DNA from 2 places in the Hafnia sp. CBA7124 genome. Region 2 is predicted to be linked to the other one. Evidence: predicted binding sites of a transcription regulator. Region 2 holds the regulator's gene; the other holds the start of a gene.
The links. The regulator LexA, encoded in region 2, represses DNA repair genes until DNA is damaged. The targets are predictions, from matches to a motif close to TNCTGTATGTACATACAGNA.
Positions count from the first base shown of each region.

Region 1: a site for LexA is predicted at 6,457-6,476, ahead of sbmC (DNA gyrase inhibitor SbmC). Genes of this name have one in related genera too.

Region 1 is NZ_AP017469.1:3,195,519-3,206,011, forward strand. Features, by position in the region: gene CPY98_RS14740 (PTS fructose transporter subunit IIC) at 1-241, shown strand, start outside; gene ypdF (aminopeptidase) at 325-1,434, shown strand; gene ypdE (aminopeptidase) at 1,431-2,474, shown strand; gene ptsP (phosphoenolpyruvate--protein phosphotransferase) at 2,501-4,996, shown strand; gene CPY98_RS14760 (AraC family transcriptional regulator) at 4,993-5,859, opposite strand; gene sbmC (DNA gyrase inhibitor SbmC) at 5,956-6,426, opposite strand; gene CPY98_RS14770 (MFS transporter) at 6,683-8,008, shown strand; gene mak (fructokinase) at 8,075-8,980, opposite strand; gene rdgC (recombination-associated protein RdgC) at 9,218-10,129, shown strand; gene ppnP (pyrimidine/purine nucleoside phosphorylase) at 10,223-10,493, opposite strand, start outside.
Region 2 is NZ_AP017469.1:379,748-390,240, reverse strand. Features, by position in the region: gene pspG (envelope stress response protein PspG) at 1-2, opposite strand, end outside; gene dusA (tRNA dihydrouridine(20/20a) synthase DusA) at 159-1,175, opposite strand; gene CPY98_RS01790 (TetR/AcrR family transcriptional regulator) at 1,496-2,101, shown strand; gene CPY98_RS20895 (hypothetical protein) at 2,223-2,384, shown strand; gene CPY98_RS01785 (hypothetical protein) at 2,501-2,803, shown strand; gene zur (zinc uptake transcriptional repressor Zur) at 2,982-3,491, shown strand; gene CPY98_RS01775 (CsbD family protein) at 3,684-3,893, opposite strand; gene dinF (MATE family efflux transporter DinF) at 4,224-5,564, opposite strand; gene lexA (transcriptional repressor LexA) at 5,704-6,312, opposite strand; gene dpiA (two-component response regulator DpiA) at 6,477-7,175, opposite strand; gene dpiB (sensor histidine kinase DpiB) at 7,144-8,805, opposite strand; gene citC ([citrate (pro-3S)-lyase] ligase) at 9,197-10,273, shown strand; gene citD (citrate lyase acyl carrier protein) at 10,270-10,493, shown strand, end outside.

The DNA.
Region 1 (10,493 bases), 1.8 Mb from region 2:
CCCGCTAGCCTCTATTCCGGCCTACATGACGGGCGCTATCGTAGGCTCAACCACCGCCGTCGCATTAGGCGCCGTGCAATGGTTCCCTGAATCAGCGATATGGGCGTGGCCTTTAGTCACCAATTTAGGGGCTTATATGTTTGGCATTGCGTTAGGTGCCGTCGTGACTGCACTGATTACCGTATTTATTCGCAATATCCTGTTCAAAAAAGGCAAATTGCACATTGAGGTGATGTCTTAACTGATAACGGTGCTGCCTCCGCCACAAACGGTGGCAGCAAGTATGACCCGCCGGTCTTATCATGATATTTAAGCGAGTGTCTCATGTATAAATCGCCCTCTTCAGCGCTCACCGCCTGTCAAATATGGCTAGCCAAGCGCAACTTAGACGCCGTTATTATTAACGCCAAGCAGAATAAATTTAGCCATACAGGATTACTTAGCGCCTCGGGATACCTCTTTATCACCCGCACCAGCCAGCATATTTTGGTCGACTCTCGTTATTATCATGAGCTATCCGCAAAGGCAGATAGCTATCAGTTGCACATGACAGATACACAGCACCCTGCTTCGGCCATCATCAATCAAATCATTGCACAGGAAAAACTCGCTTGCGTTGGGTTTGAAGCCGAGCATCTGAGCTACAGCCAAAGTCTGTCTCTCATCGAAAAAATTAACGCTGAGATGAGCCCCATTTGTCTCGATGAACTGCGCCAAATAAAAACGCCATCCGAGATCGATACCATCAAATCGGCATGTTTAATTGCCGACTGCGCCTGTGCGCACATTCGCCAATATATTCGCCCCGGCATGACGGAACATCAGATCGCCAACGAGCTTGAGTGGTTCATGAAAAACGAAGGTGCGGAGAAGACGTCATTCGATACCATCGTTGCCAGCGGAGTACGCGGAGCCATGCCTCATGCCAAAGCCTCACAGAAAGCCGTTGAGGCCGGAGAGTTCATTACGCTCGATTTCGGTGCTCAATATCAGGGGTATTGTTCAGACATGACCCGCACTTTTTTGGTTGAGGGTAACGGCGATAACTCGCCACAAGAGCACCCGCTTTATGCCATTTATCAGGTGGTGTTGCAGGCTCAACTCGCTGCCATCGCCGCTATTCGACCCGGCGTACGCTGTTGTGATATCGACAGCGTGGCGCGTTCTATCATTTCAGCCGCAGGCTATGGCGATTTCTTTGGCCACAATACCGGCCATGCCATTGGTATTGATGTGCATGAAAACCCGCGTTTTTCCCCGACAGACACCACCGTGCTACAGGCTGGTATGCTGCTGACCGTGGAGCCAGGCATTTACCTGCCCGAACCGGGCGGCGTGCGCATTGAAGACGTGGTATTGGTCACCGAAAACGGCTGCGAAGTTTTATACCAAATGCCCAAACAATTGCTGACCACCGGCGGGGATATCCAATGAATATCGACCTATTACAGGCTCTCTGCGAGGCCGATGCCATCGCCTCTTCCGAACAGGAGGTTCGCGATATTCTCTTACAGCACGCGAGCCTATGCGGCAAAAAGGTTTCTTTTGATGGGCTAGGCTCAACGCTGATTCAGCTCAACCAGTCCTCAGGGCCTAAGATTATGATTTGCGCCCATATGGATGAAGTAGGTTTTATGGTGCGTAGCATCACTCGCGAAGGTGCCGTTGAGGTTATCCCCATTGGTAACGTGCGCATATTAGCCCGTTTCATGCAGCCTGTGCGCATTACCACGCAGCACGGCAAGAAAATCCACGGGTTGCTGGACGCTGAGCTGCACGGCGCTGAAGCGCGTAATTTGTGCGTAGATATTGGTGCCACCTCGGCGGAAGAAGTGAATCAGTGCGGAGTTCGCATTGGCGATCGCGTTACCTACGCCAGCGACTTTAAAGTTCTCTCTCCGGAATCGCGCATCATGGGAAAAGCCTTTGATGACAGACTCGGCTGTTTCTTGCTGATTGAATTAATGTACGCCCTGCGCAACGTTGAATTAGATGCCGAAATTTGGCTAGTTGCCTCTTCCAGCGAAGAGGTGGGGATGCGCGGGGGTAAAACCGCAGCACACATGATTCAACCTGATTTGGCCTTAATCCTCGATACCGCATGTTGGTCAAAAAACTTTGATTACGGAGCCGCTAATCATCGGCAGATTGGGCAAGGGCCGATGCTGGTGATGTATGACAAAACGCTCATTCCCTCCCCTCGCCTGCTGAACTTTATTCAAGACACCGCGCAACAACATTCCATTCCATTGCAGACCGATATGTTCAGCAACGGCGGTACCGATGGCGGCAGCGTACACCTTTGCGGAAACGGTATTCCAACTGCGGTACTGGGCGCGCCAACGCGGCACGGCCATTGCGCCGCATCAATTGCGGATTTGCGGGATATCGAACACACCAAGCAGCTTCTCGTTGCCGTCATCCAGCAACTGAACGCCGACACACTCCATCATCTAACGGACTTTTCGCAGTAGCGCGAGTTTAGAAAAGGATTCATGCCATGCTAAAGATAGAATTTCTCTGCCCTCTGCCAAACGGCTTACATGCCCGCCCCGCCTATGAGCTCAAAGGCCAGTGCGGTCTATTTGACAGTGAGATTATCTTTATTAACCAGCGCTCCAATCACCGCGCCGACGCGAAAAGTTCCCTCGCGCTTATCAGCACCGGAACATTGTTCAACGACGCTTGCCTGCTCGAAATCCACGGGCACGATGAGGAAAAAGCCTACCGCGCATTAGACACCTACATTAAACAGAGTTTTGCCGACAGCGACAGTGAAATTGAACCTCTGCCCGTAGCCACCACGCGCCCTATTCCACGATCGCTTTCTCGCTTTCAGCCTAGCCTGATCCACGGCTGTGGGCTATCCAGCGGCATCGGACATGGCGCGCTGTTGATCTACCGTCACGCTAATATCGACATCTATAAATCTCAACCGGCCAACGTGCAGGACCCACTCCTGCTTGAGCATAGCCTGATTGCGCTTGCCGAGCAGCTTAACCACCAGTTGACCAGCCTAAAAGGGCAAAGTAAAACCATTATCAATGCCCATCTCTCGCTGATTCAGGACAAAGAATTTAGCCAAAATATTTTGCGTCATCTGAACCAGAGAAAGTGCAGCCTGGCGACCGCAGCCATTGAAAGCATGGAAGAGGTGTGTGGCAAATTAGCCATGTCAGCAAGCGAATATCTGCGCGAGCGCGTGCAAGACATCAGAGATATTACCGCGCAGCTGCTGCAAGTTGCCTATCCCAACGTTAATTTGGGCGCTCCTCTGGTTTTGCATAAACCGACGATTATTGCCGCCGAAGATATCACGCCGAGTCAATTTTTAAGCTTAGACAAACAGCTTCTGGCAGGGATGGTGTTAACGCAAACCGGACGCACCTCGCATACGCTCATTTTAGCGCGCTCATTGGGTATCCCCGTGCTTTCGGGGATCGAACTCTCGGCCTTACAGCACTTGGATGATAAAACCGTCTTTATCGATGCGCAAACCGGTATTCTGGTTATTGAACCCAACGAAGACGTCAGTGGCTATTTCTCCGTAGCACTCGAGCTGGAACAACAAAACCGTGCGCGTCAGCTGAATATGGCAGATCTTCCCGCGGTCACGCAGGATGGGCGCTGCATTGAAATAGGTGCCAACATCGGTACCGCGCAAGAAGCCCCCGCCGCGTTTAGCCAAGGCGCGGAAGGCATTGGCCTATTTCGCACCGAAATGCTGTTTATGGATCGCGACAAAGCGCCCGATGAACAAGAACAGTTTGAAGCCTATCAGCAGGTGCTGATGAATGCTGGCAACCATCCCGTGATTTTTCGCACCATGGATATCGGCGGCGACAAAAAAATCAGCTATCTGAATATCCCTCAAGAAGAAAATCCGTTTCTTGGCTATCGCGCGGTGCGCATTTATCCCGAGTTTACCGAGCTATTTACCCTTCAGCTACGCGCCATACTTCGTGCCGCAACCACGGGGTATGCGCGTTTAATGATCCCAATGGTACACACGCTCGATGAAATTCTGTGGGTGAAGCAGCAAATTGCCTCGGCTCAGCGTTCGCTGAAAGCAGAAGGTTTACGATATGCCGAAACCCTAGAGCTCGGCATTATGGTTGAAGTCCCCTCGGTGTGCTTTATCATCGACCACTTCTGCGATGAGGTGGATTTCTTTAGCATCGGTTCCAACGATATGACGCAATATCTGTATGCTGTCGATCGCAATAACCAGCGCGTTGCGCACCTTTATAATCCGATTACCCCTTCGTTTCTGCGTATGCTGCGCCAGATTATCGACGTTGCGCATCGACGTGAACGCTGGGTGGGGCTGTGCGGTGAACTCGGAGGCGAGCCTCGCTATTTGCCTCTGCTCATTGGTCTAGGTTTAGACGAGCTGAGCATGAGCGGCGCTCGCATTCCGGCCATTAAAGAATTGGCGAGAAAACTGACTGCCGAAGAGTGCGTTACGCTGGCCAATCGCGCCTGTGAGTGTAAATCGGCTAACGATATTGAAGCGTTACTGGATACGCAGGCGATTCCCGCTGAACAGAAACCGTTGCTGGCGCTAGAGAATATTATCGTTCCCGCTCACCTAACGAATAAAGAGCAGGTGATTCAATATCTGTGCGGCAACTTAGCTATTCAAGATCGTACCGATCACCCTACCGAGCTAGAAGAGGATGTCTGGCAGCGTGAGGATATTGTCACCACCGGTGTCGGCTTTGGCTTTGCGATCCCGCACACCAAATCGACTCATATTAAACACTCCAGTATCAGCATTGCTCGGCTTGAAAAGGTTATTGATTGGCAATCCGAAATGGGGGAAGTCGATTTCGTTATTATGTTGACCCTCGGCGCACAAGACAGCGTTAGCCACGTCAAAGTCTTTTCCCAGCTCGCGCGCAAATTGGTGAAGAAAGAGTTTCGTGAAGCGATGCGTTCAGCGCCGGATGCTGAGGCCATTCTCTCATTGCTACAAAGCGAATTAACCTTTTAACTCGATAAGAAACGCTCTCGGTATTCCGAGGGCGTTACCTCAAACTGCCGCTTAAACAAGCGGCAAAAATAGCTCGCGTCGCTATAACCACAGCGCTGGGCAACTTCATTCACGTTCAAATGGTATTTTTGCAAGATCATCTTGGCTTTACCCAACCGCACCCAATGCAGATAATCAATAAAGCTCATACTTCCCTCTTGCTGAAAAATACGAGACAGATGATTAGCGCTGATATTGAACATAGCGGCGGTATTTTCGCGAGTTAGCGCATTGGAAAAATTATCCTGAACGTAGATACAGATGCTTTTATATAAAAAAGCCCCACGCTGCATTTTATTTGCCAGCGGTAAGGCCAGTTGATGGCGGCAAACATGCAGCAAACTCAGCACTAAATAACGCCCAATATCGGGATCTGCCGTTCTTGCCGCCAACGCGTTTAGCGCCTGTAAAATATGCTCGATCTCTTCGGCATTTTGTTGGGTTATTTCCAGCGTTCTTAAACGATGAAAACCCGCCGTCGCAGCGCGTTTATCAAAGAAATGAAACCCAATGTACGACGGCGCAAACAGCACGCTGAGCAATAACACATCCTTGTCCCACGTCGGCTGACTGCTCGCAAATGCAGGGATATACAGCGCATCGCCGTGAGCCAACGTAATGCTCGTACCCGCAGGCTTTTCTGCCGTATAGCTGCCACGCAAAACAATCTCAAGGCGCGGGAATTTAACACCAAGGCCATTGCCTGACGCATGGCCTTGGTTATCATGCGAACGCTGAGCAAAATAAGTGTGTTTAAGCTGCTGAGGATTCAAAACCAGCCCGCTTAATAACTCGGTGAAAAACGGATGATCCGTTAGCGACATATCACTTCACATATCAGTTCACACATGCACATCATCCCGTATTCCCTCACCCATATTTCCCCAGCCGTCATGAGGTAAATATACCACGCCCTCTACTTACGCTTTCTGAACAGGCACACACATTTCAAAATCCCAGATGCCGCTTTCGGTGCCATCGTTGTGGTATTTTTCAAAACACGGCGCATTAATGGGCACATAGCCGCTTCGCGGCAGGACTTCGTTGAAAAACTCCATCCACGGGCGGCCAAAATCACCGTCCTCAACGTGCGCCTGCGCCACCGCATATAAGCCGCCTTTCAAGGTATCAATGCGAACCCCTTCGCTATTGGCAGGTAACACAAAATCAGGCTCGACGGTTATCGCGGTATCAACGCGCATCTCTTCCGGTGGAACTTCTTCTGGATTGTCGTAATAGATCGCAATCCAGTCACCGTTTTCATCCACCTTATTATTGTCAATCCATTGATATAGTTTCTGAAAACCGACACCCACATTTTGGTCTAACGGCCCAACCATGCGAATACCGGCGAAAATGCGCTCGGCGCGCTGCTCTACAATCATTTCCATTGTAACGCCCTCTCTCATTGCCAAGTGAAATACTGTATCCATAAACAGTATTGTCAAAATAAACCAAATTGCCAACTGCCGATTTTCACTTCTGTGATTCGCGCCGCGTTACGGATCTTGGTGAAAAAATAAGCACCCTATTTTACAGATCGTTACATTGGTTTTTATGCACAAAAAAGAAACACCCACCAACATCACACTTTCAGTTGTCATTAACTTGTAAAAAAAATACAAACAAAAACATAGGAAGTAACACATGACTTCATCTGCCTCAAAGCCCTCTCAGGCTAACGCCCGAACCGTGTTCCGCGTCACAAGCGGTAACTTTCTCGAGATGTATGATTTTATGGTGTTTGGCTATTACGCCAGCGCGATAGCCGAAACCTTTTTCCCCACTCAAAGCCCTTTTGCCTCTCTCATGCTGACGCTGATGACCTTCGGCGCTGGCTTCTTAATGCGGCCATTAGGCGCGATTGTGCTGGGTGCCTATATTGACCATCACGGTCGCCGCCGAGGTTTACTGATTACCTTGGGCCTGATGGCGCTGGGAACATTAACCATCGCCTGCACGCCGTCGTACCACAGTATTGGCATGGCGGCGCCGCTGCTGATTCTGGCCGGTCGCCTGCTACAAGGGTTTTCAGCCGGTGTGGAACTGGGTGGTGTGTCAGTCTATCTGTCGGAGATAGCCCCAAAAGATCGCAAAGGGTTTTACGTTAGCTGGCAATCCGGCAGCCAACAAATTGCCGTTATCTTTGCGGCGCTGCTGGGCGTGGGATTAAATCAGTATCTTGGCAAGAGCGTGATGACGGATTGGGGTTGGCGCATTCCGTTTATCGTGGGTTGTCTGATTGTGCCTTTCTTGTTTTATATCCGCCGTATGTTGGAAGAAACTGAGGCGTTTAACCAACGCAAACATCGTCCAAGCATGAGCGAAATTACCCGTTCGGTTGCCAGTAACTGGCAGTTGGTTCTGGTGGGTATGTTTATGGTGGTGACCACCACGGTGTCGTTCTATCTCATCACGGCGTTCACGCCAACCTATGGCAAAACGGTGTTGCAGTTTACCGCTCAGCAAAGCTTTTTGGTCACGCTGTTAGTGGGGATTTCAAACCTATTCTGGCTACCGGTGATGGGTTCTCTGTCAGACAAAGTCGGCCGCCGGCCACTGTTGTTACTGTTTAGCGTGCTGATGTTGCTAACGTCTTATCCATCGCTGAACTGGCTGGTAGCGCATCCCAGCTTTGCGCATTTGATTGAGGTGGAACTGTGGCTGTCGTTTATGTATGCCAGCTATAACGGTGCGATGGTGGTATGCCTAACCGAAATCATGCCAGCAGAAGTGCGCGCTTCGGGCTTTTCCATGGCTTATAGCTTGGCAACGGCGATTTTTGGTGGATTTACACCGGCCATCTCCAGCTATCTGATCCACGCCACCGGTGATAAAGCGATGCCGGGAATGTGGCTTTCTGCCGCAGCAGCCTGTGGCTTAATCGCCGCGCTGGCGCTACCGGCAATCCAACGTTTGAATAGCAATCGAGCCGTCACGGTGCCTAGCGGCAGCGCGGTAGAGCCAAAGTAAGTTTCTCGCACCAAAAATGAATCTTCCCGACTTTTTCATCAAGAGAAAGTCGGGATTTTTTTGGCCTTAAAGCGGCCACAGCCACGCAGCACCGCGCACGCCGCTGGAGTCACCGTGTTTAGCTTTACGCACCGGCGTTTCGCATTCCCGTCCGAATACCCACGTTGAGATCAGCGGCGGCACCGTGGTATATAACCGGTCCACATTACTCATCCCGCCACCAAGCACCACCACGTCAGGATCGATGATGTTAATTACGTGGGCTAACGATTTTGCCAGTCGCTGTTCATAGTGAGTAATCGCACGCTCAGCCAGCCCATCGCCTTGACGAGATAACGCCATAATTTCAGCGCCCGCTAGCGGCTGACCACCTAAGCGCTGGTAGTCCGTTTCAAAACCGGTGCCCGAGATAAAGGTTTCAATACAGCCTGATTTCCCACAGTAGCAGGGAACATCTTTCTGATACTGCCACTCGTCGTCATTGAGCCAAGGCAAGGGATTATGTCCCCACTCGCCCGCAATACCGTTTCCACCCGCATGTACCCTCCCATCGATTGCGATACCTGAGCCACAGCCGGTGCCAATAATCACCGCAAACACCAGATGTGCCCCAGCCGCCGCACCGTCGGTGGCTTCTGAAACGGCAAGACAGTTGGCGTCATTGGCTAAACGAACCTCACGCGACAGACGCTTGGCAAGATCTTTGTCTAATGGCTGACCGTTCAGCCAGGTGGAATTCGCATTTTTCACCAGTCCAGTAAAAGGCGATAATGTGCCAGGGATCCCCACACCAACGCTTCCTCGCTGACCCGTTTGCTTTTCGGCTAACTCCACTAGCCCCGCAATCGCCTCAACGGTTTTTGTGTAGTCATCGCGCGGGGTAGCAATACGATGCCGAAACAGCTCCTGACCGTTGTTTTCCAAGGCGATAACTTCAATTTTGGTACCGCCTAAATCTATACCAATACGCACATAGCCCCCTAAGCAGACGAATACTGAGTCGAGCTAGTGTGCAAAATTTCTCGGGCAATTAATACTACAGTCGCCCTTCTTTATTCGTTATCATGCGGCCTGTTTAACACATTGCCATACCCCAAATAATGGGAGTTGCATCAAGGCGGCAAGGGAGCGCAGCCAACATAGAGGCAACTTCAAGTATGAAGGGTATAAAACATGGCGCGCGATGCGTCACGATCAGGGACAACGCTAATGCTATGGTTTAAGAATTTATTGGTTTACCGTCTGAGCCGCGATGTTCATCTGGTGCCAGATGAAGTTGAGAAAATGCTGGGCTCTATGGCCTTTACGCCGTGCGGTAGTCAGGATATGGCGAAAACGGGCTGGGTCTCTCCGATGGGTTCCCACAGCGACGCGCTGACTCACTACGTCAACGACCAAATCCTGTTGTGTGCACGTAAAGAAGAAAAAATCTTGCCATCGCCGGTCTTGAAACAGGCGCTACAGGCTAAAATTGAAAAGCTGGAAGGCGAGCAAGGCCGCAAGCTTAAGAAAACTGAAAAAGATTCGTTAAAAGACGAAGTGCTGCACACGCTACTGCCGCGCGCCTTCAGCCGCTTCAGCCAAACTTGGCTGTGGATTGATATGGCGAATGGTCTGATCATGGTCGATGCCGCCAGCCCGAAAAAAGCAGAAGACACCTTAGCGCTGTTGCGTAAAAGCATTGGCTCGCTGCCGGTGGTGCCATTAACCATGGAAAGCCCTATTGAGCTGACGATGACCGAATGGGTCCGTTCAGGCGAAGTTCCCGCGGGTTTTGCCCTGCAAGACGAAGCCGAACTGAAAGCGATTCTGGAAGAAGGCGGCGTGATACGCTGCAAAAAACAGGATCTGGTTTCTGACGAAATTGCCGTTCACATTGAAGCGGGCAAACTGGTGACCAAGCTGGCGCTGGACTGGCAGGAACGCATTCAGCTGGTGCTGTCCGACGATGGTTCGCTGAAACGTTTGAAGTTCTCTGAAACGATTCGCGATCAAAACGAAGACATCGACCGCGATGATTATGCACAACGTTTCGATGCCGATTTCATTTTGATGACCAGCGAACTGGCTGCGTTAATCAAAAATATTATTGAAGCGCTAGGCGGCGAATCAGAAAAATAAGCCGTACTAATACGCAGTACCAATAAAATAAATAGCACCTACAAAAACGGGCTGAAGTTAAACTCCAGCCCGTTTGTTTGAGACTAAGAAAACTTAGCTCAGATATTTGCACAGATACGAAGTGGGTTCCGCAACCTGCAAGTTAAACTCACTATGGCCCGGAACAAAGAACGTTTCACCTGATGAGAACACCTGCCAATCAGGCGCACCCGGAATTAACACACGCAATGCACCTGTAATCACCGTCATCTCTTCCGGCTTATCGGTTGAGAAGGTGTATTCCCCTGCGTCCATTACGCCAATGCTCTGACGCCCAATGCTGCCACTGTCAAAACCAATCGACTTCACTTTACCAGCAAAATAC
Region 2 (10,493 bases):
ATGGTGATCTCCTGAGTGAAATACAACGGTGATACCGTCGACTACTCAGTGATTTACAAGAATCATGCCAAGAATAGAAATTACGTAACTATATGATTTTAAAAGATAGCGCTGCAGCTTATGCAACAGCGCCTGATGAGTTTTACTAAATTTTAGTTTTATTCACCACGTGACTGGCTAACAAATTGCAAAGCAGCTTCAACCACTTCAACGCCTGCTCCCGCCTTGTGCGCATTTTCACTCAGATGACGACGCCATTGGCGAGCGCCGGGGATGCTCTGGAATATACCGAGGATATGACGCGTTATATGGCCCAGATAGGTTCCATTAGCCAATTCACGTTCAATATACGGATACAAAGAACGTACAACATCAATGCTGTTTGGCACTTCGGCAGAAGGATCAAATAACTCGCGATCGACATGCGCTAAAATGCTTGGGCTTTGATAGGCTTCGCGCCCCATCATCACGCCATCTAAATGCTGCAGATGTATTTTGGCTTCTTCCAGCGTTTTAATGCCGCCGTTGATGGCGATATTTAAATGAGGAAAATCGCGTTTTAACTGATAGACACGCTCATAATCGAGCGGCGGGATTTCACGGTTTTCTTTCGGACTTAAGCCAGAGAGCCATGCTTTGCGCGCATGAACTGTAAAGCTATTGCATTCGCCTTTGCCTGAAACTATGCCGATAAAATCGCACAAAAATTGATAGCTATCCTGATCGTCAATGCCAATACGCGTTTTCACGGTAACAGGAATAGAAACCACGTCACGCATCGCTTTAATGCCGTCGGCAACCAGCTGGGCTTCGCCCATCAGGCAAGCCCCAAAACGACCATTTTGAACGCGATCTGAAGGACAGCCTACGTTGAGGTTAATCTCATCGTAGCCACGCTGCTCAGCCAAACGCGCACAATGCGCCAGAGCTTCAGGATCGCTTCCTCCCAGCTGCAACGCCAACGGATGCTCTTCTTCGCTATAAGCCAGATAGTCACCTTTGCCGTGAATAATGGCACCCGTCGTCACCATCTCGGTATATAAAAGGGTCTGTTTAGTCAGCTTGCGATGAAAATAGCGGCAATGGCGATCGGTCCAATCCAGCATCGGCGCAACAGAAAAGCGGCTCTGGCTGAATGGCATAGCAGAAGAAGGATTATTGGCGTTTTGGGTCATTATTCTCAGGATTTCAGTCAGTTTGAATCAGATACGGCGCCTAGAAAAAACAGCATCGCCGTGGGTATTAGGCAAGTATACCGTGAATTTGAGCTGAACCCACAGACTTCCGCGCTCATGCCAAGCGGCCAGAGGCTCAAGCACTCTGCTTTAGAAAACGTGAGATACCTGATTTTTCGGCAGAACTGAGATACTCTTACAGCCATTAGCGACTGTGGCTAGCGTTACCCTGTGTGTAAACTAATCCATACACATGTGATCTGGTTCACAGATTTACTTGATTATTGACTTAGACCAACCGGTCTACTATAGTAACTCACATGAACAAAACGACGAGCACGACCAACAGCACCTGCGAACACATCTTAGATGTGGGTGAAGAATTGATTTTAAACCTTGGCTTTACGGCGATGGGTTTAAATGAGCTTCTGGCTACCGCAGGGGTACCAAAAGGTTCGTTCTACCATTACTTCAAATCTAAAGAGAAGTTTGGTGAAGCTATGCTTACCCGTTATTTCAGCGATTACGTAATAATGCTGAAAGAGAAGTTTTCGGATGGGCAAAAGACACAGCGTCAGCATTTGTTAGATTATTTCTCACATTGGATGACGCAAAGCTGTGAAACGGTATGCCACAGTAAGTGCTTAGTCGTAAAACTGGCAGGTGAAGTCAGTGATTTATCAGAGGTCATGCGTGAAGCATTAGATTCTGGTATCACACGCGTCATCGCCCAGTTGCAGTCGAGTATCGAGTCTGGCGTTGAAGAAGGGTCGCTGGTGATTGAAGAATCCCCCGAACTACTCGCAGATTCACTATACTCTTTATGGTTAGGCGCAGCGTTACGGGCTAAGGTCAACAGATCTGATGCACCGTTTGTTTCAGCCATGCAGCGTACGGAACGCTTGCTGAAGCCCGGCACCATTTAAAGAGACAATCGCAGCACAATGAATGCCTGCGTGAAAACGTTTGGCATTATTTTTTACCCTTTAACTAGACGACTGGTCTATTAAATCAGTATCTAGATCACATATTTAGCGAGATGACACCATGAAAACTATTACTTTGACCGTACTAATGACTCTAGCCCTTGCGGGTTCTGCTTTTGCACAAAGCTTTTCTGATATGACCGCAAGTGAACAGCGCGCAACCGTTGTCAATCATCTGAACAACGGTAGTGCTCAAGCTCATCAAATTACTATCAATAAATAATCGGCATTGCCCAGTGCCATACAGAACTGAATTTGTTATTAAATCCTGCAAAGTAGGTCAGTGAGCCACCACCGAGTGCCCTGACCTACTGCAAAAAATTTAAAGAAGAGAAAATCATGAAAACTTCAATTTTACTGTCTGCTATCGTTGCTCTTACTCTAACTGGTTCAGCTTTTGCTCAATCATTTTCTGACCTCAGCCCAGCAGAACAAAGTACCTTAGCGTACTCAAACCGTAACGGCTCTGCTTACGCTCATCAGATGATGGCTAAACAAAAACTGCATGAAGCCGGTATCGCGAGTTCTACCGTCCACGGTAGCGCAACATTTTCACAGCTAAGTGCACAAGATCAACGCGCAACTGTTATCAATAATCTGAATAACGGCGACGCCTATGCGCATCAGTCTGAAATCAAATAACAGATTGAATATTTGCCACTGCAGCCTTAAGTAAAAGCGGGCTGACGGGAATCCCCTGTCAGCCCGTTTTATTTTGGGTTTTAAGCAAACACTGCTAACAAAATGTAGCTTGAAGTATGACGAGTATAACTATGTTAAAATAACGGCACCCTATTGGCTTGGCCGGAAGCAAAACATCATGACCACAACCTCGTTAGAGCGACTGCTCGCACAGGCAGAAGAGATTTGTCTGCAACGCAATGTTCGACTGACTCCGCAAAGAATGGAGGTGTTGCGTCTGATGGCCTGCCAGAAAGGCACTATCAGTGCTTATGATTTACTGGATTTGCTACGTGTTTCTGAGCCACAGGCTAAGCCGCCGACCATTTATCGCGCTCTCGACTTTTTGCTAGAACAAGGCTTCATCCACAAAGTGGAGTCCACCAATAGCTACGTAATGTGTCATCACATCGAAGAGCCTAGCCATACGTCTGCATTATTTATTTGCCATCGCTGTGGGCAGGTGACTGAGCAAACAACGCAGGATGTGCAGGAACATTTAGAAAAGCTCGCCGCGCTGACGGGGTTCTCACTGCAGCATAGCGTGGTAGAAGCGCATGGTTTATGTCGAGACTGTGGGAAAATTGAGTCTTGCGATAATCGTGATACATGTCATCACGATCATTCCGAACCAAAAAAGAAAAAATAGCGTTTAAATAACGCATAAAAAAGAGCCGCATCTGCGGCTCTCTTTTTAATCATCTGCAATCAATATCAGCAGTGGCACATTATTAATAAAGGAATATCAATAATGGAGTATTTCCCGTTTTAATATTCGTATCCGTTCTTTATTTATAATGCGTATTTGCAGAGTGATTATTTAGGCAAGCAAGTTTAAATATCACCAACGATATTTATTATGATCTTCCCACGCTTTAACTTCTTTTTCAGCGGCTTCTTTCTGATAGCCGTAGCGTTCCTGGATTTTACCTACCAGCTGATCGCGTTTCCCTTCGATTACGGTAAGATCATCGTCGGTTAACTTGCCCCATTTTTCTTTCACTGTGCCTTTAAACTGCTTCCAGTTACCGCTCGCTTGATCTTTATTCATAATAACTCCGTATCACTTATGTAATGGAATATATTCCCCACACATCTGTACTAGATTGAATTAATCACAATTGCGATGTGAGGCATCAGTTAACGTTCACCATTAAGACTAGCGGATACTGAGCATAAAAATATTTTCAGCTAGATAATCGATAATATTTAATAAAAAATCTTCGCAAAAAGGCATAAAAGCAGAGAAAAAACAGGGAATAAGCGGAGAATAATTTTTATCAGTTAGAATGTAAGCAAATATTAATAGCGCGCCATTTTAGGGCAATGCGAAAACTATCGGAATTATCACATTGCCCTCATTGCTTAACGCTATAACAACCTAATTTAATTCAACATTATTGACAGGGAACCAAGTTCTCTCCCGCCAATGACGTCGCCAGACAATCCATAATGAAAGTCCGCGCAACGATAAAAATACCGCTAAAGCCAGCCATAAACCGTGATTACCCAGCCAAGGGAGCGTGAACAGTGTTAAACCATACCCCGCAGCGGCAACGGCCATGCTATTGCGCATTTCAGCACCGCGCGTCGCACCGATAAACATGCCATCCAGCAGGTAACACCATACGCCCAGCAGTGGTAAAACAATTTGCCATGGCAGATAGTGTAATGCCAACGATTGTACTTCTGGCAACGAGGTTAATATCTGGATGATTTGTTGGCCAAATACGGCATATAACATGGCAAAAAATACCGCCACAATACCCGCCTGCCGACAGGCAGAATGCCAAATTTTCTGCAGTTTACGACCGTCGCGTGCACCATAGGCCTGCCCTGAATGGGCTTCCACTGCATAAGCAAAACCATCTAGCGCGTAGGCGGTAAACGTCAGCAAATTCATCAGTACCGCATTCACCGCCACCACTTCACTTCCCATTCTGGCACCCAGAATCGTCAGCGATGAAAAGCATAATTGCAGCAACAAAGAACGCAGCATGATATCGCGATTTAACGCCAACAGACGGCGAAGGTTCCCACGCCACGCATTACGGAAATATTCCAGATGCAGACCGCGCAGTTTCATCACGTGCCAAATCAGACCGAGCCCCAATAAAAAGGTCGCATAGTCGGCAATCACCGTGGCACTTGCTGCACCAGGCACCTTCCAGCCCAACCCAACAACAAACCACAGGTCCAGCGTGATGTTAATAACGTTGCCCACAACCAGCAATATAACCGGCGCACGGGCATATTGAACGCCTAACAGCCAGCCAAGAATAACAAGGTTTGCCAGCGTCGCAGGAGCACCAAGCCAGCGAATCTGCATAAATAGACGAGCCTGCTCCAGCACATCCTCATGACCGCCAACAATTCGCAGCACGCCGTTAATCAAAGGCTGCCGCAGCGCAATAATAGCGAACCCTGCCAGCAACGCTAAGAGCATCGGCTGCACCAACGCACGAGCCAGCGCCGTTTTGTCCCCTGCACCGAATGCTTGCGCAGTCAGTCCCGTCGTGCTCATGCGCAAAAACAGCAGCAGCATAAATAAGAATGACGTCGCCATCGCGCCAACGGCTACGCCACCAAGATAAACAGGGCTATCCAAGTGCCCAATCACCGCGGTATCGACTAGCCCTAATAGCGGAACAGAGATATTCGAAAGGATCATCGGTAGTGCGAGGATCCACAGCGCCTTATCGGTTGGTGTAAGCATTTTCATTTTTTTGAATTCATTCCAGATGAGCTATCCGTTATCTCAACACAAAGAGGCTGCAGTCATGAACAAATATGCCGCATAAAAAAGCCCCAATTAAGGGGCTTAATCTATCGGTGTGATGTCAAACACAACAGGCGAAGTTTTAGATCCAGTCGCCGTTGCGAATAACGCCTACCGCTAAACCTTCGATCGTGAAGTTTTGCTCACGCAGGTCAACAACGATAGGCTCGAAGTCGCTGTTTTCTGGCAACAGCTGAACAATATTGCCTTGTTTTTTCAGACGTTTAACCGTCACCTCATCTTCGATACGCGCAACCACAACCTGGCCATTACGCACATCCTGAGTTTTATGCACGGCCAGCAAATCACCGTCTAAAATGCCGATATCGCGCATCGACATGCCGTTAACGCGTAGTAAGAAATCTGCATTTGGCTTAAACAAAGCAGGATCCACTTGATAATGGCCTTCAATATGTTCTTGCGCTAACAGGGGCTCACCGGCTGCCACGCGGCCAATTAAAGGCAGGCCCGTTTCATCTTCCATCAAAAGACGAATACCACGAGAAGCGCCGGAAACGATCTCGATAACGCCCTTACGCTGCAACGCTTTTAAATGTTCTTCTGCCGCATTAGGAGAGCGGAATCCCAAGCGCTGAGCAATTTCAGCGCGGGTTGGCGGCATGCCAGTTTGTTCAATATGGTCACGAATCAGATCGTAGACTTCCTGCTGTCTGGCTGTAAGTGCTTTCATTCCACCACCTGTTTGTTTATACAGTTTTGCTGTGAGTATATACAGGTAGCGACCATTTTGAAACCGTGAAATACATAAAGATTGAGCCGTAGCGCATCTGATCGGCATTAAGCATGTGTTTTTTGTATTTTCAGCCAGCTACCCATCAATAATCAGCCCATTCATCAGCCATTTTTGGCCGTTTCTGGCGCTCTATAGGTTCGCTGTGGGCGGCCAACTTTTCCATACACAATTTCAGCCATAATCAGATGGCGGCCCGCGCAAAACTCTAAGTAGCGCCGTGCCGTTGTTCGGCTTAGCTTAAGCTCTTGTGCAACGGTTTCAGCGGTATGACGCGCATCCGGATCGGCAAATAACTTCTGCACCTTATCTAAGGTCAACGCATCAATGCCAACTGGCAACTCTTCTTTCTGCTCGCCACGTGCATAGGCATTGAACATATCATCAATCTGACGCTGGCTGGCGCTATCGCTGTTAGCAAGCATCCGCTTGCGTACATGGTAGCGCTCAAGCGTTTGCCCCAAGCGCTCGTAGGCAATCGGCTTCACTAAATAGTCGAATACGCCGCACCGCACCGCCTCTGACACCGTATCCATATCACTTGCCGCGGTGGTGAATACCACACCACCAGGGAAACGCGCCTGAGTTAATTCGTGCAATAGCGTGATGCCTTTGCCATCGGGCAAATAGTTATCCAGCAAGATCAAATCGGGTTTGAATCGCTCAATCATCATTCTGGCCTGAGCAAGATTTCCCGCCAACCATACCTGACCACAGCCGTGGAAATGGCGAATAAACTCCGCATGCATCTCTGCGAGCGGAGTCTCGTCTTCAACAATCAGAATCGTTATTGGTTGTGTCATAAGTCTTTTTCACTTTCGGAATAAATACGGAAAATAAAGTTCCACAAGGTTCATTGTCTTCTAACGTAATCACACCACCACAGCGGCCAACGTAGCTGGCAATCAGATACAGTCCGATGCCATGCTCACCGGCGTCTTCTGTTTTGGTGCTTACCCCTTGCTCAAAAATAGCCTCACGTAAAGACTCAGGAACGCCACATCCTTGATCGGCTACTTCCACGATCACATCCTCGCCCTCGTCGCTAAGGTACAGCTCGACGGTTTTATTACCCTGCGAATTCTTCAGGCTAGCATCAAAAGCATTGTCGAGTAGATTACCCACGATAGCCGCAAACTCAGTGCTATCAAGACCCTCAGGCAACTGACGTAGCTGGCTGCCTTCAACCAAATTAAACGTCAGCCCCAGCTCACGAGCGCGCTGCGCTTTGCCAAAAAGCAGCCCTGCAACCTGACGATCGTCAAAAGAACCTCTTAAACTATCAATCAGCTGCTGCTGCGCCTGTGACTCACCTTTTACCATTGCCAACGCACGATCATATTCTTTCATTTGTAACAGTCCGTTGAGCGTCGACATCCAGTTAAGATGCTCATGGCGCAACGTGCGCAGGCTTTCAACATACTGTTTTATCTGCGTGAGCTGGGCGTTAAGCGTGCTAATTTCGTCTTTGCTACGGAAACTAATAATGGCACCCAATAGCTCATCGCCGAAATGTATGGCCGCACGGTTAGCAATGACGCTCAAGCCATTAAACGTGCAAATCACATCCTGCCGCTTTTCTTCAATCTGTTCCGTGAAAAAGCCCGCAGGATCAACAACCTCTTCAATAGGTTTTCCCAGCCATTGTCTTCCCGGCGAGCTTAACCCAAGCATTTTGCGCGCATTTCGGTTGATCGCAGTAATCAAGCCATCGGGATCGACCGCAATAAGTCCCTCATACACGGAGCCAAACAGCGCATCTTGCTGGCGAACCACGCGTGCTATTTGGCGCGGTTCCATTCCTAACATTTGCCGACGAATATGCGAGGCAAACATCCACGATAGCAACATCAAGATAATCAGAATCAGGACAAACACGCCCGCTAAAGGCAGTAAAAAATCTAGCCGCCAGCTATCTATTTTGCTGACCAAATAGCCCAGTGAAACAACGCCAATAATTTTGCCCTGCTCATCAAAAATCGGCGTTTTCGCGCGCATTGCCATACCGATAGAGCCTTTACCGGTAATGAAATAACTTTCTCCACGCTCCAGTGCACCGGGTTTGCTCCACTGCATTGGAAGGCCAATCTTGGCCGGATTAGGATGATATAAGCGGATAGAATTTTTATCCCCGATAACAACATAGTCAAAATCCGAACCGGTACCTAATTTATTGGCGATGATAGCAAGACGTTTGGTATCTCTATTTTTCACCGCCGTGACAACACTATCAATTGAAGCAATGATTTTGGCCTGATTCATAGCCATATCACGGACATGATTACTGAGATAATCTTCAAAAGAGGCGGATAAATATTTCCCCAGCGCGGCAACCAATAATGTTGAGACTAGAAGTAATAAAAGAAATATTCGTAAAGGAAATGCGATGCGGCTAAAAAACCTAAACTCTTTAACATTTGGTTTGCCAAACATCGATATTTCCTCTTTTTTACGATGAAAAGATGGGCTAGCATCAGGGAAATGTAATGAATATGTTTCCTTACTTTCTACCCACTATGGATTAGATCGTTGCAGATTCTACGGATTAAATCAATTAAACAAATAAAAACCACGTTATTTATGCAAATAAAAATAATTAAGGAAATAAAAACCATTAAGTCTATTTAATTCTGATAACTCTTTGTGAAATAGGTCAAGATTTCCCGCCTTAATACTCCTTACGATCACTCCGTCAACGCAAAAATATATACGAATAAGATTAAAGCGTTGCGCCGAGCAATTGAAAATAAAACGTTATTAATATGCAACAAATCACAACAATTGTGATCCTACTGCACGCATGCGGCAAGCAACAGGAAACTCTATGTTTGGTAATACCGTATTTTCTCAGGTTAAGCGTTCGGAAAATAAGAAGATCGCTGTCATCGCTCATTTTCTTCGAGAAAATGGCCTGAGCATTGATTCCACGGTGGAAGTATTTATAACCGTCACCCGTGATGACCAGCTAATCGCCTGCGGTGGGATAGCGGGGAATATTATTAAATGTGTTGCTATCAGTGAATCTGTTCGCGGTGAAGGGCTTGCGCTCACCCTCGCCACAGAATTAATTAATCTGGCGTATGAAAAACACTGCACTCATTTATTTATATACACAAAAACCCAAAACGAAGCGTTATTCAAGCAGTGCGGATTTTATACCGTCACCAGCGTACCGAACGTCATGGTGCTGATGGAAAACAGCGCCACACGTATTCAGCGCTACGCTAGCTATCTCACTACGCTGCGCCACGACGGCAATAAAATTGGCAGCATCGTTATGAATGCCAACCCGTTTACCAACGGGCACCGTTATCTGGTTCAGCAGGCGGCGGCGCAATGCGACTGGCTGCACCTGTTTTTGGTCAAAGAGGATACTTCGCGCTTCCCTTATGAAGATCGCCTCGAATTGGTGCGTGCCGGTACCTCTGATATTAAGAACTTAACGGTACACCGCGGCTCGGAATACATCATTTCCCGCGCGACGTTCCCTTGTTACTTCATCAAAGAACAGGGCGTCGTGGACGATTGTTACACCGAGATCGACCTTAAAATTTTTCGTCAGTATTTGGCTCCGGCCTTGGGGATCACCCATCGCTTCGTCGGTACCGAACCGTACTGTCAGGTGACAGCCAAATACAACCGTGACATGCGCCACTGGCTGGAGACTCCGTCTCTACCCGCACCACCGATTGAACTGGTGGAAATTGAGCGTTTGCAATACCACGACACCGCGATCTCCGCCTCGTGGGTACGCAAACTGCTGGTGCAAAAAGATCTTCCGGCCATCGCGCCTTTAGTGCCTGAAGCGACCCGCGCTTATTTACAACGCCTGCTCGTTCCTCGCTCAGAAAACGTGACGGACCGGCCACAGGAATCCGCATTAGTAACAGGTGAAAAATGAAAATAACCCAAGCAGCCGTCGCTGGCACTTTGGAGTCTAGCGATGTGATGGTGCGAATAGCGCCTATCGACACACCCGAGATTGATCTGCAAATCAGCAGCAGCGTTGAGAAACAGTTCGGCGACGCGATCCGCGCTACCGTTATGGAAATCCTCACACGCCATGATATCAGCGGCGTTCAGCTCGTTGTTGACGACAAAGGTGCTCTAGATTGCATCCT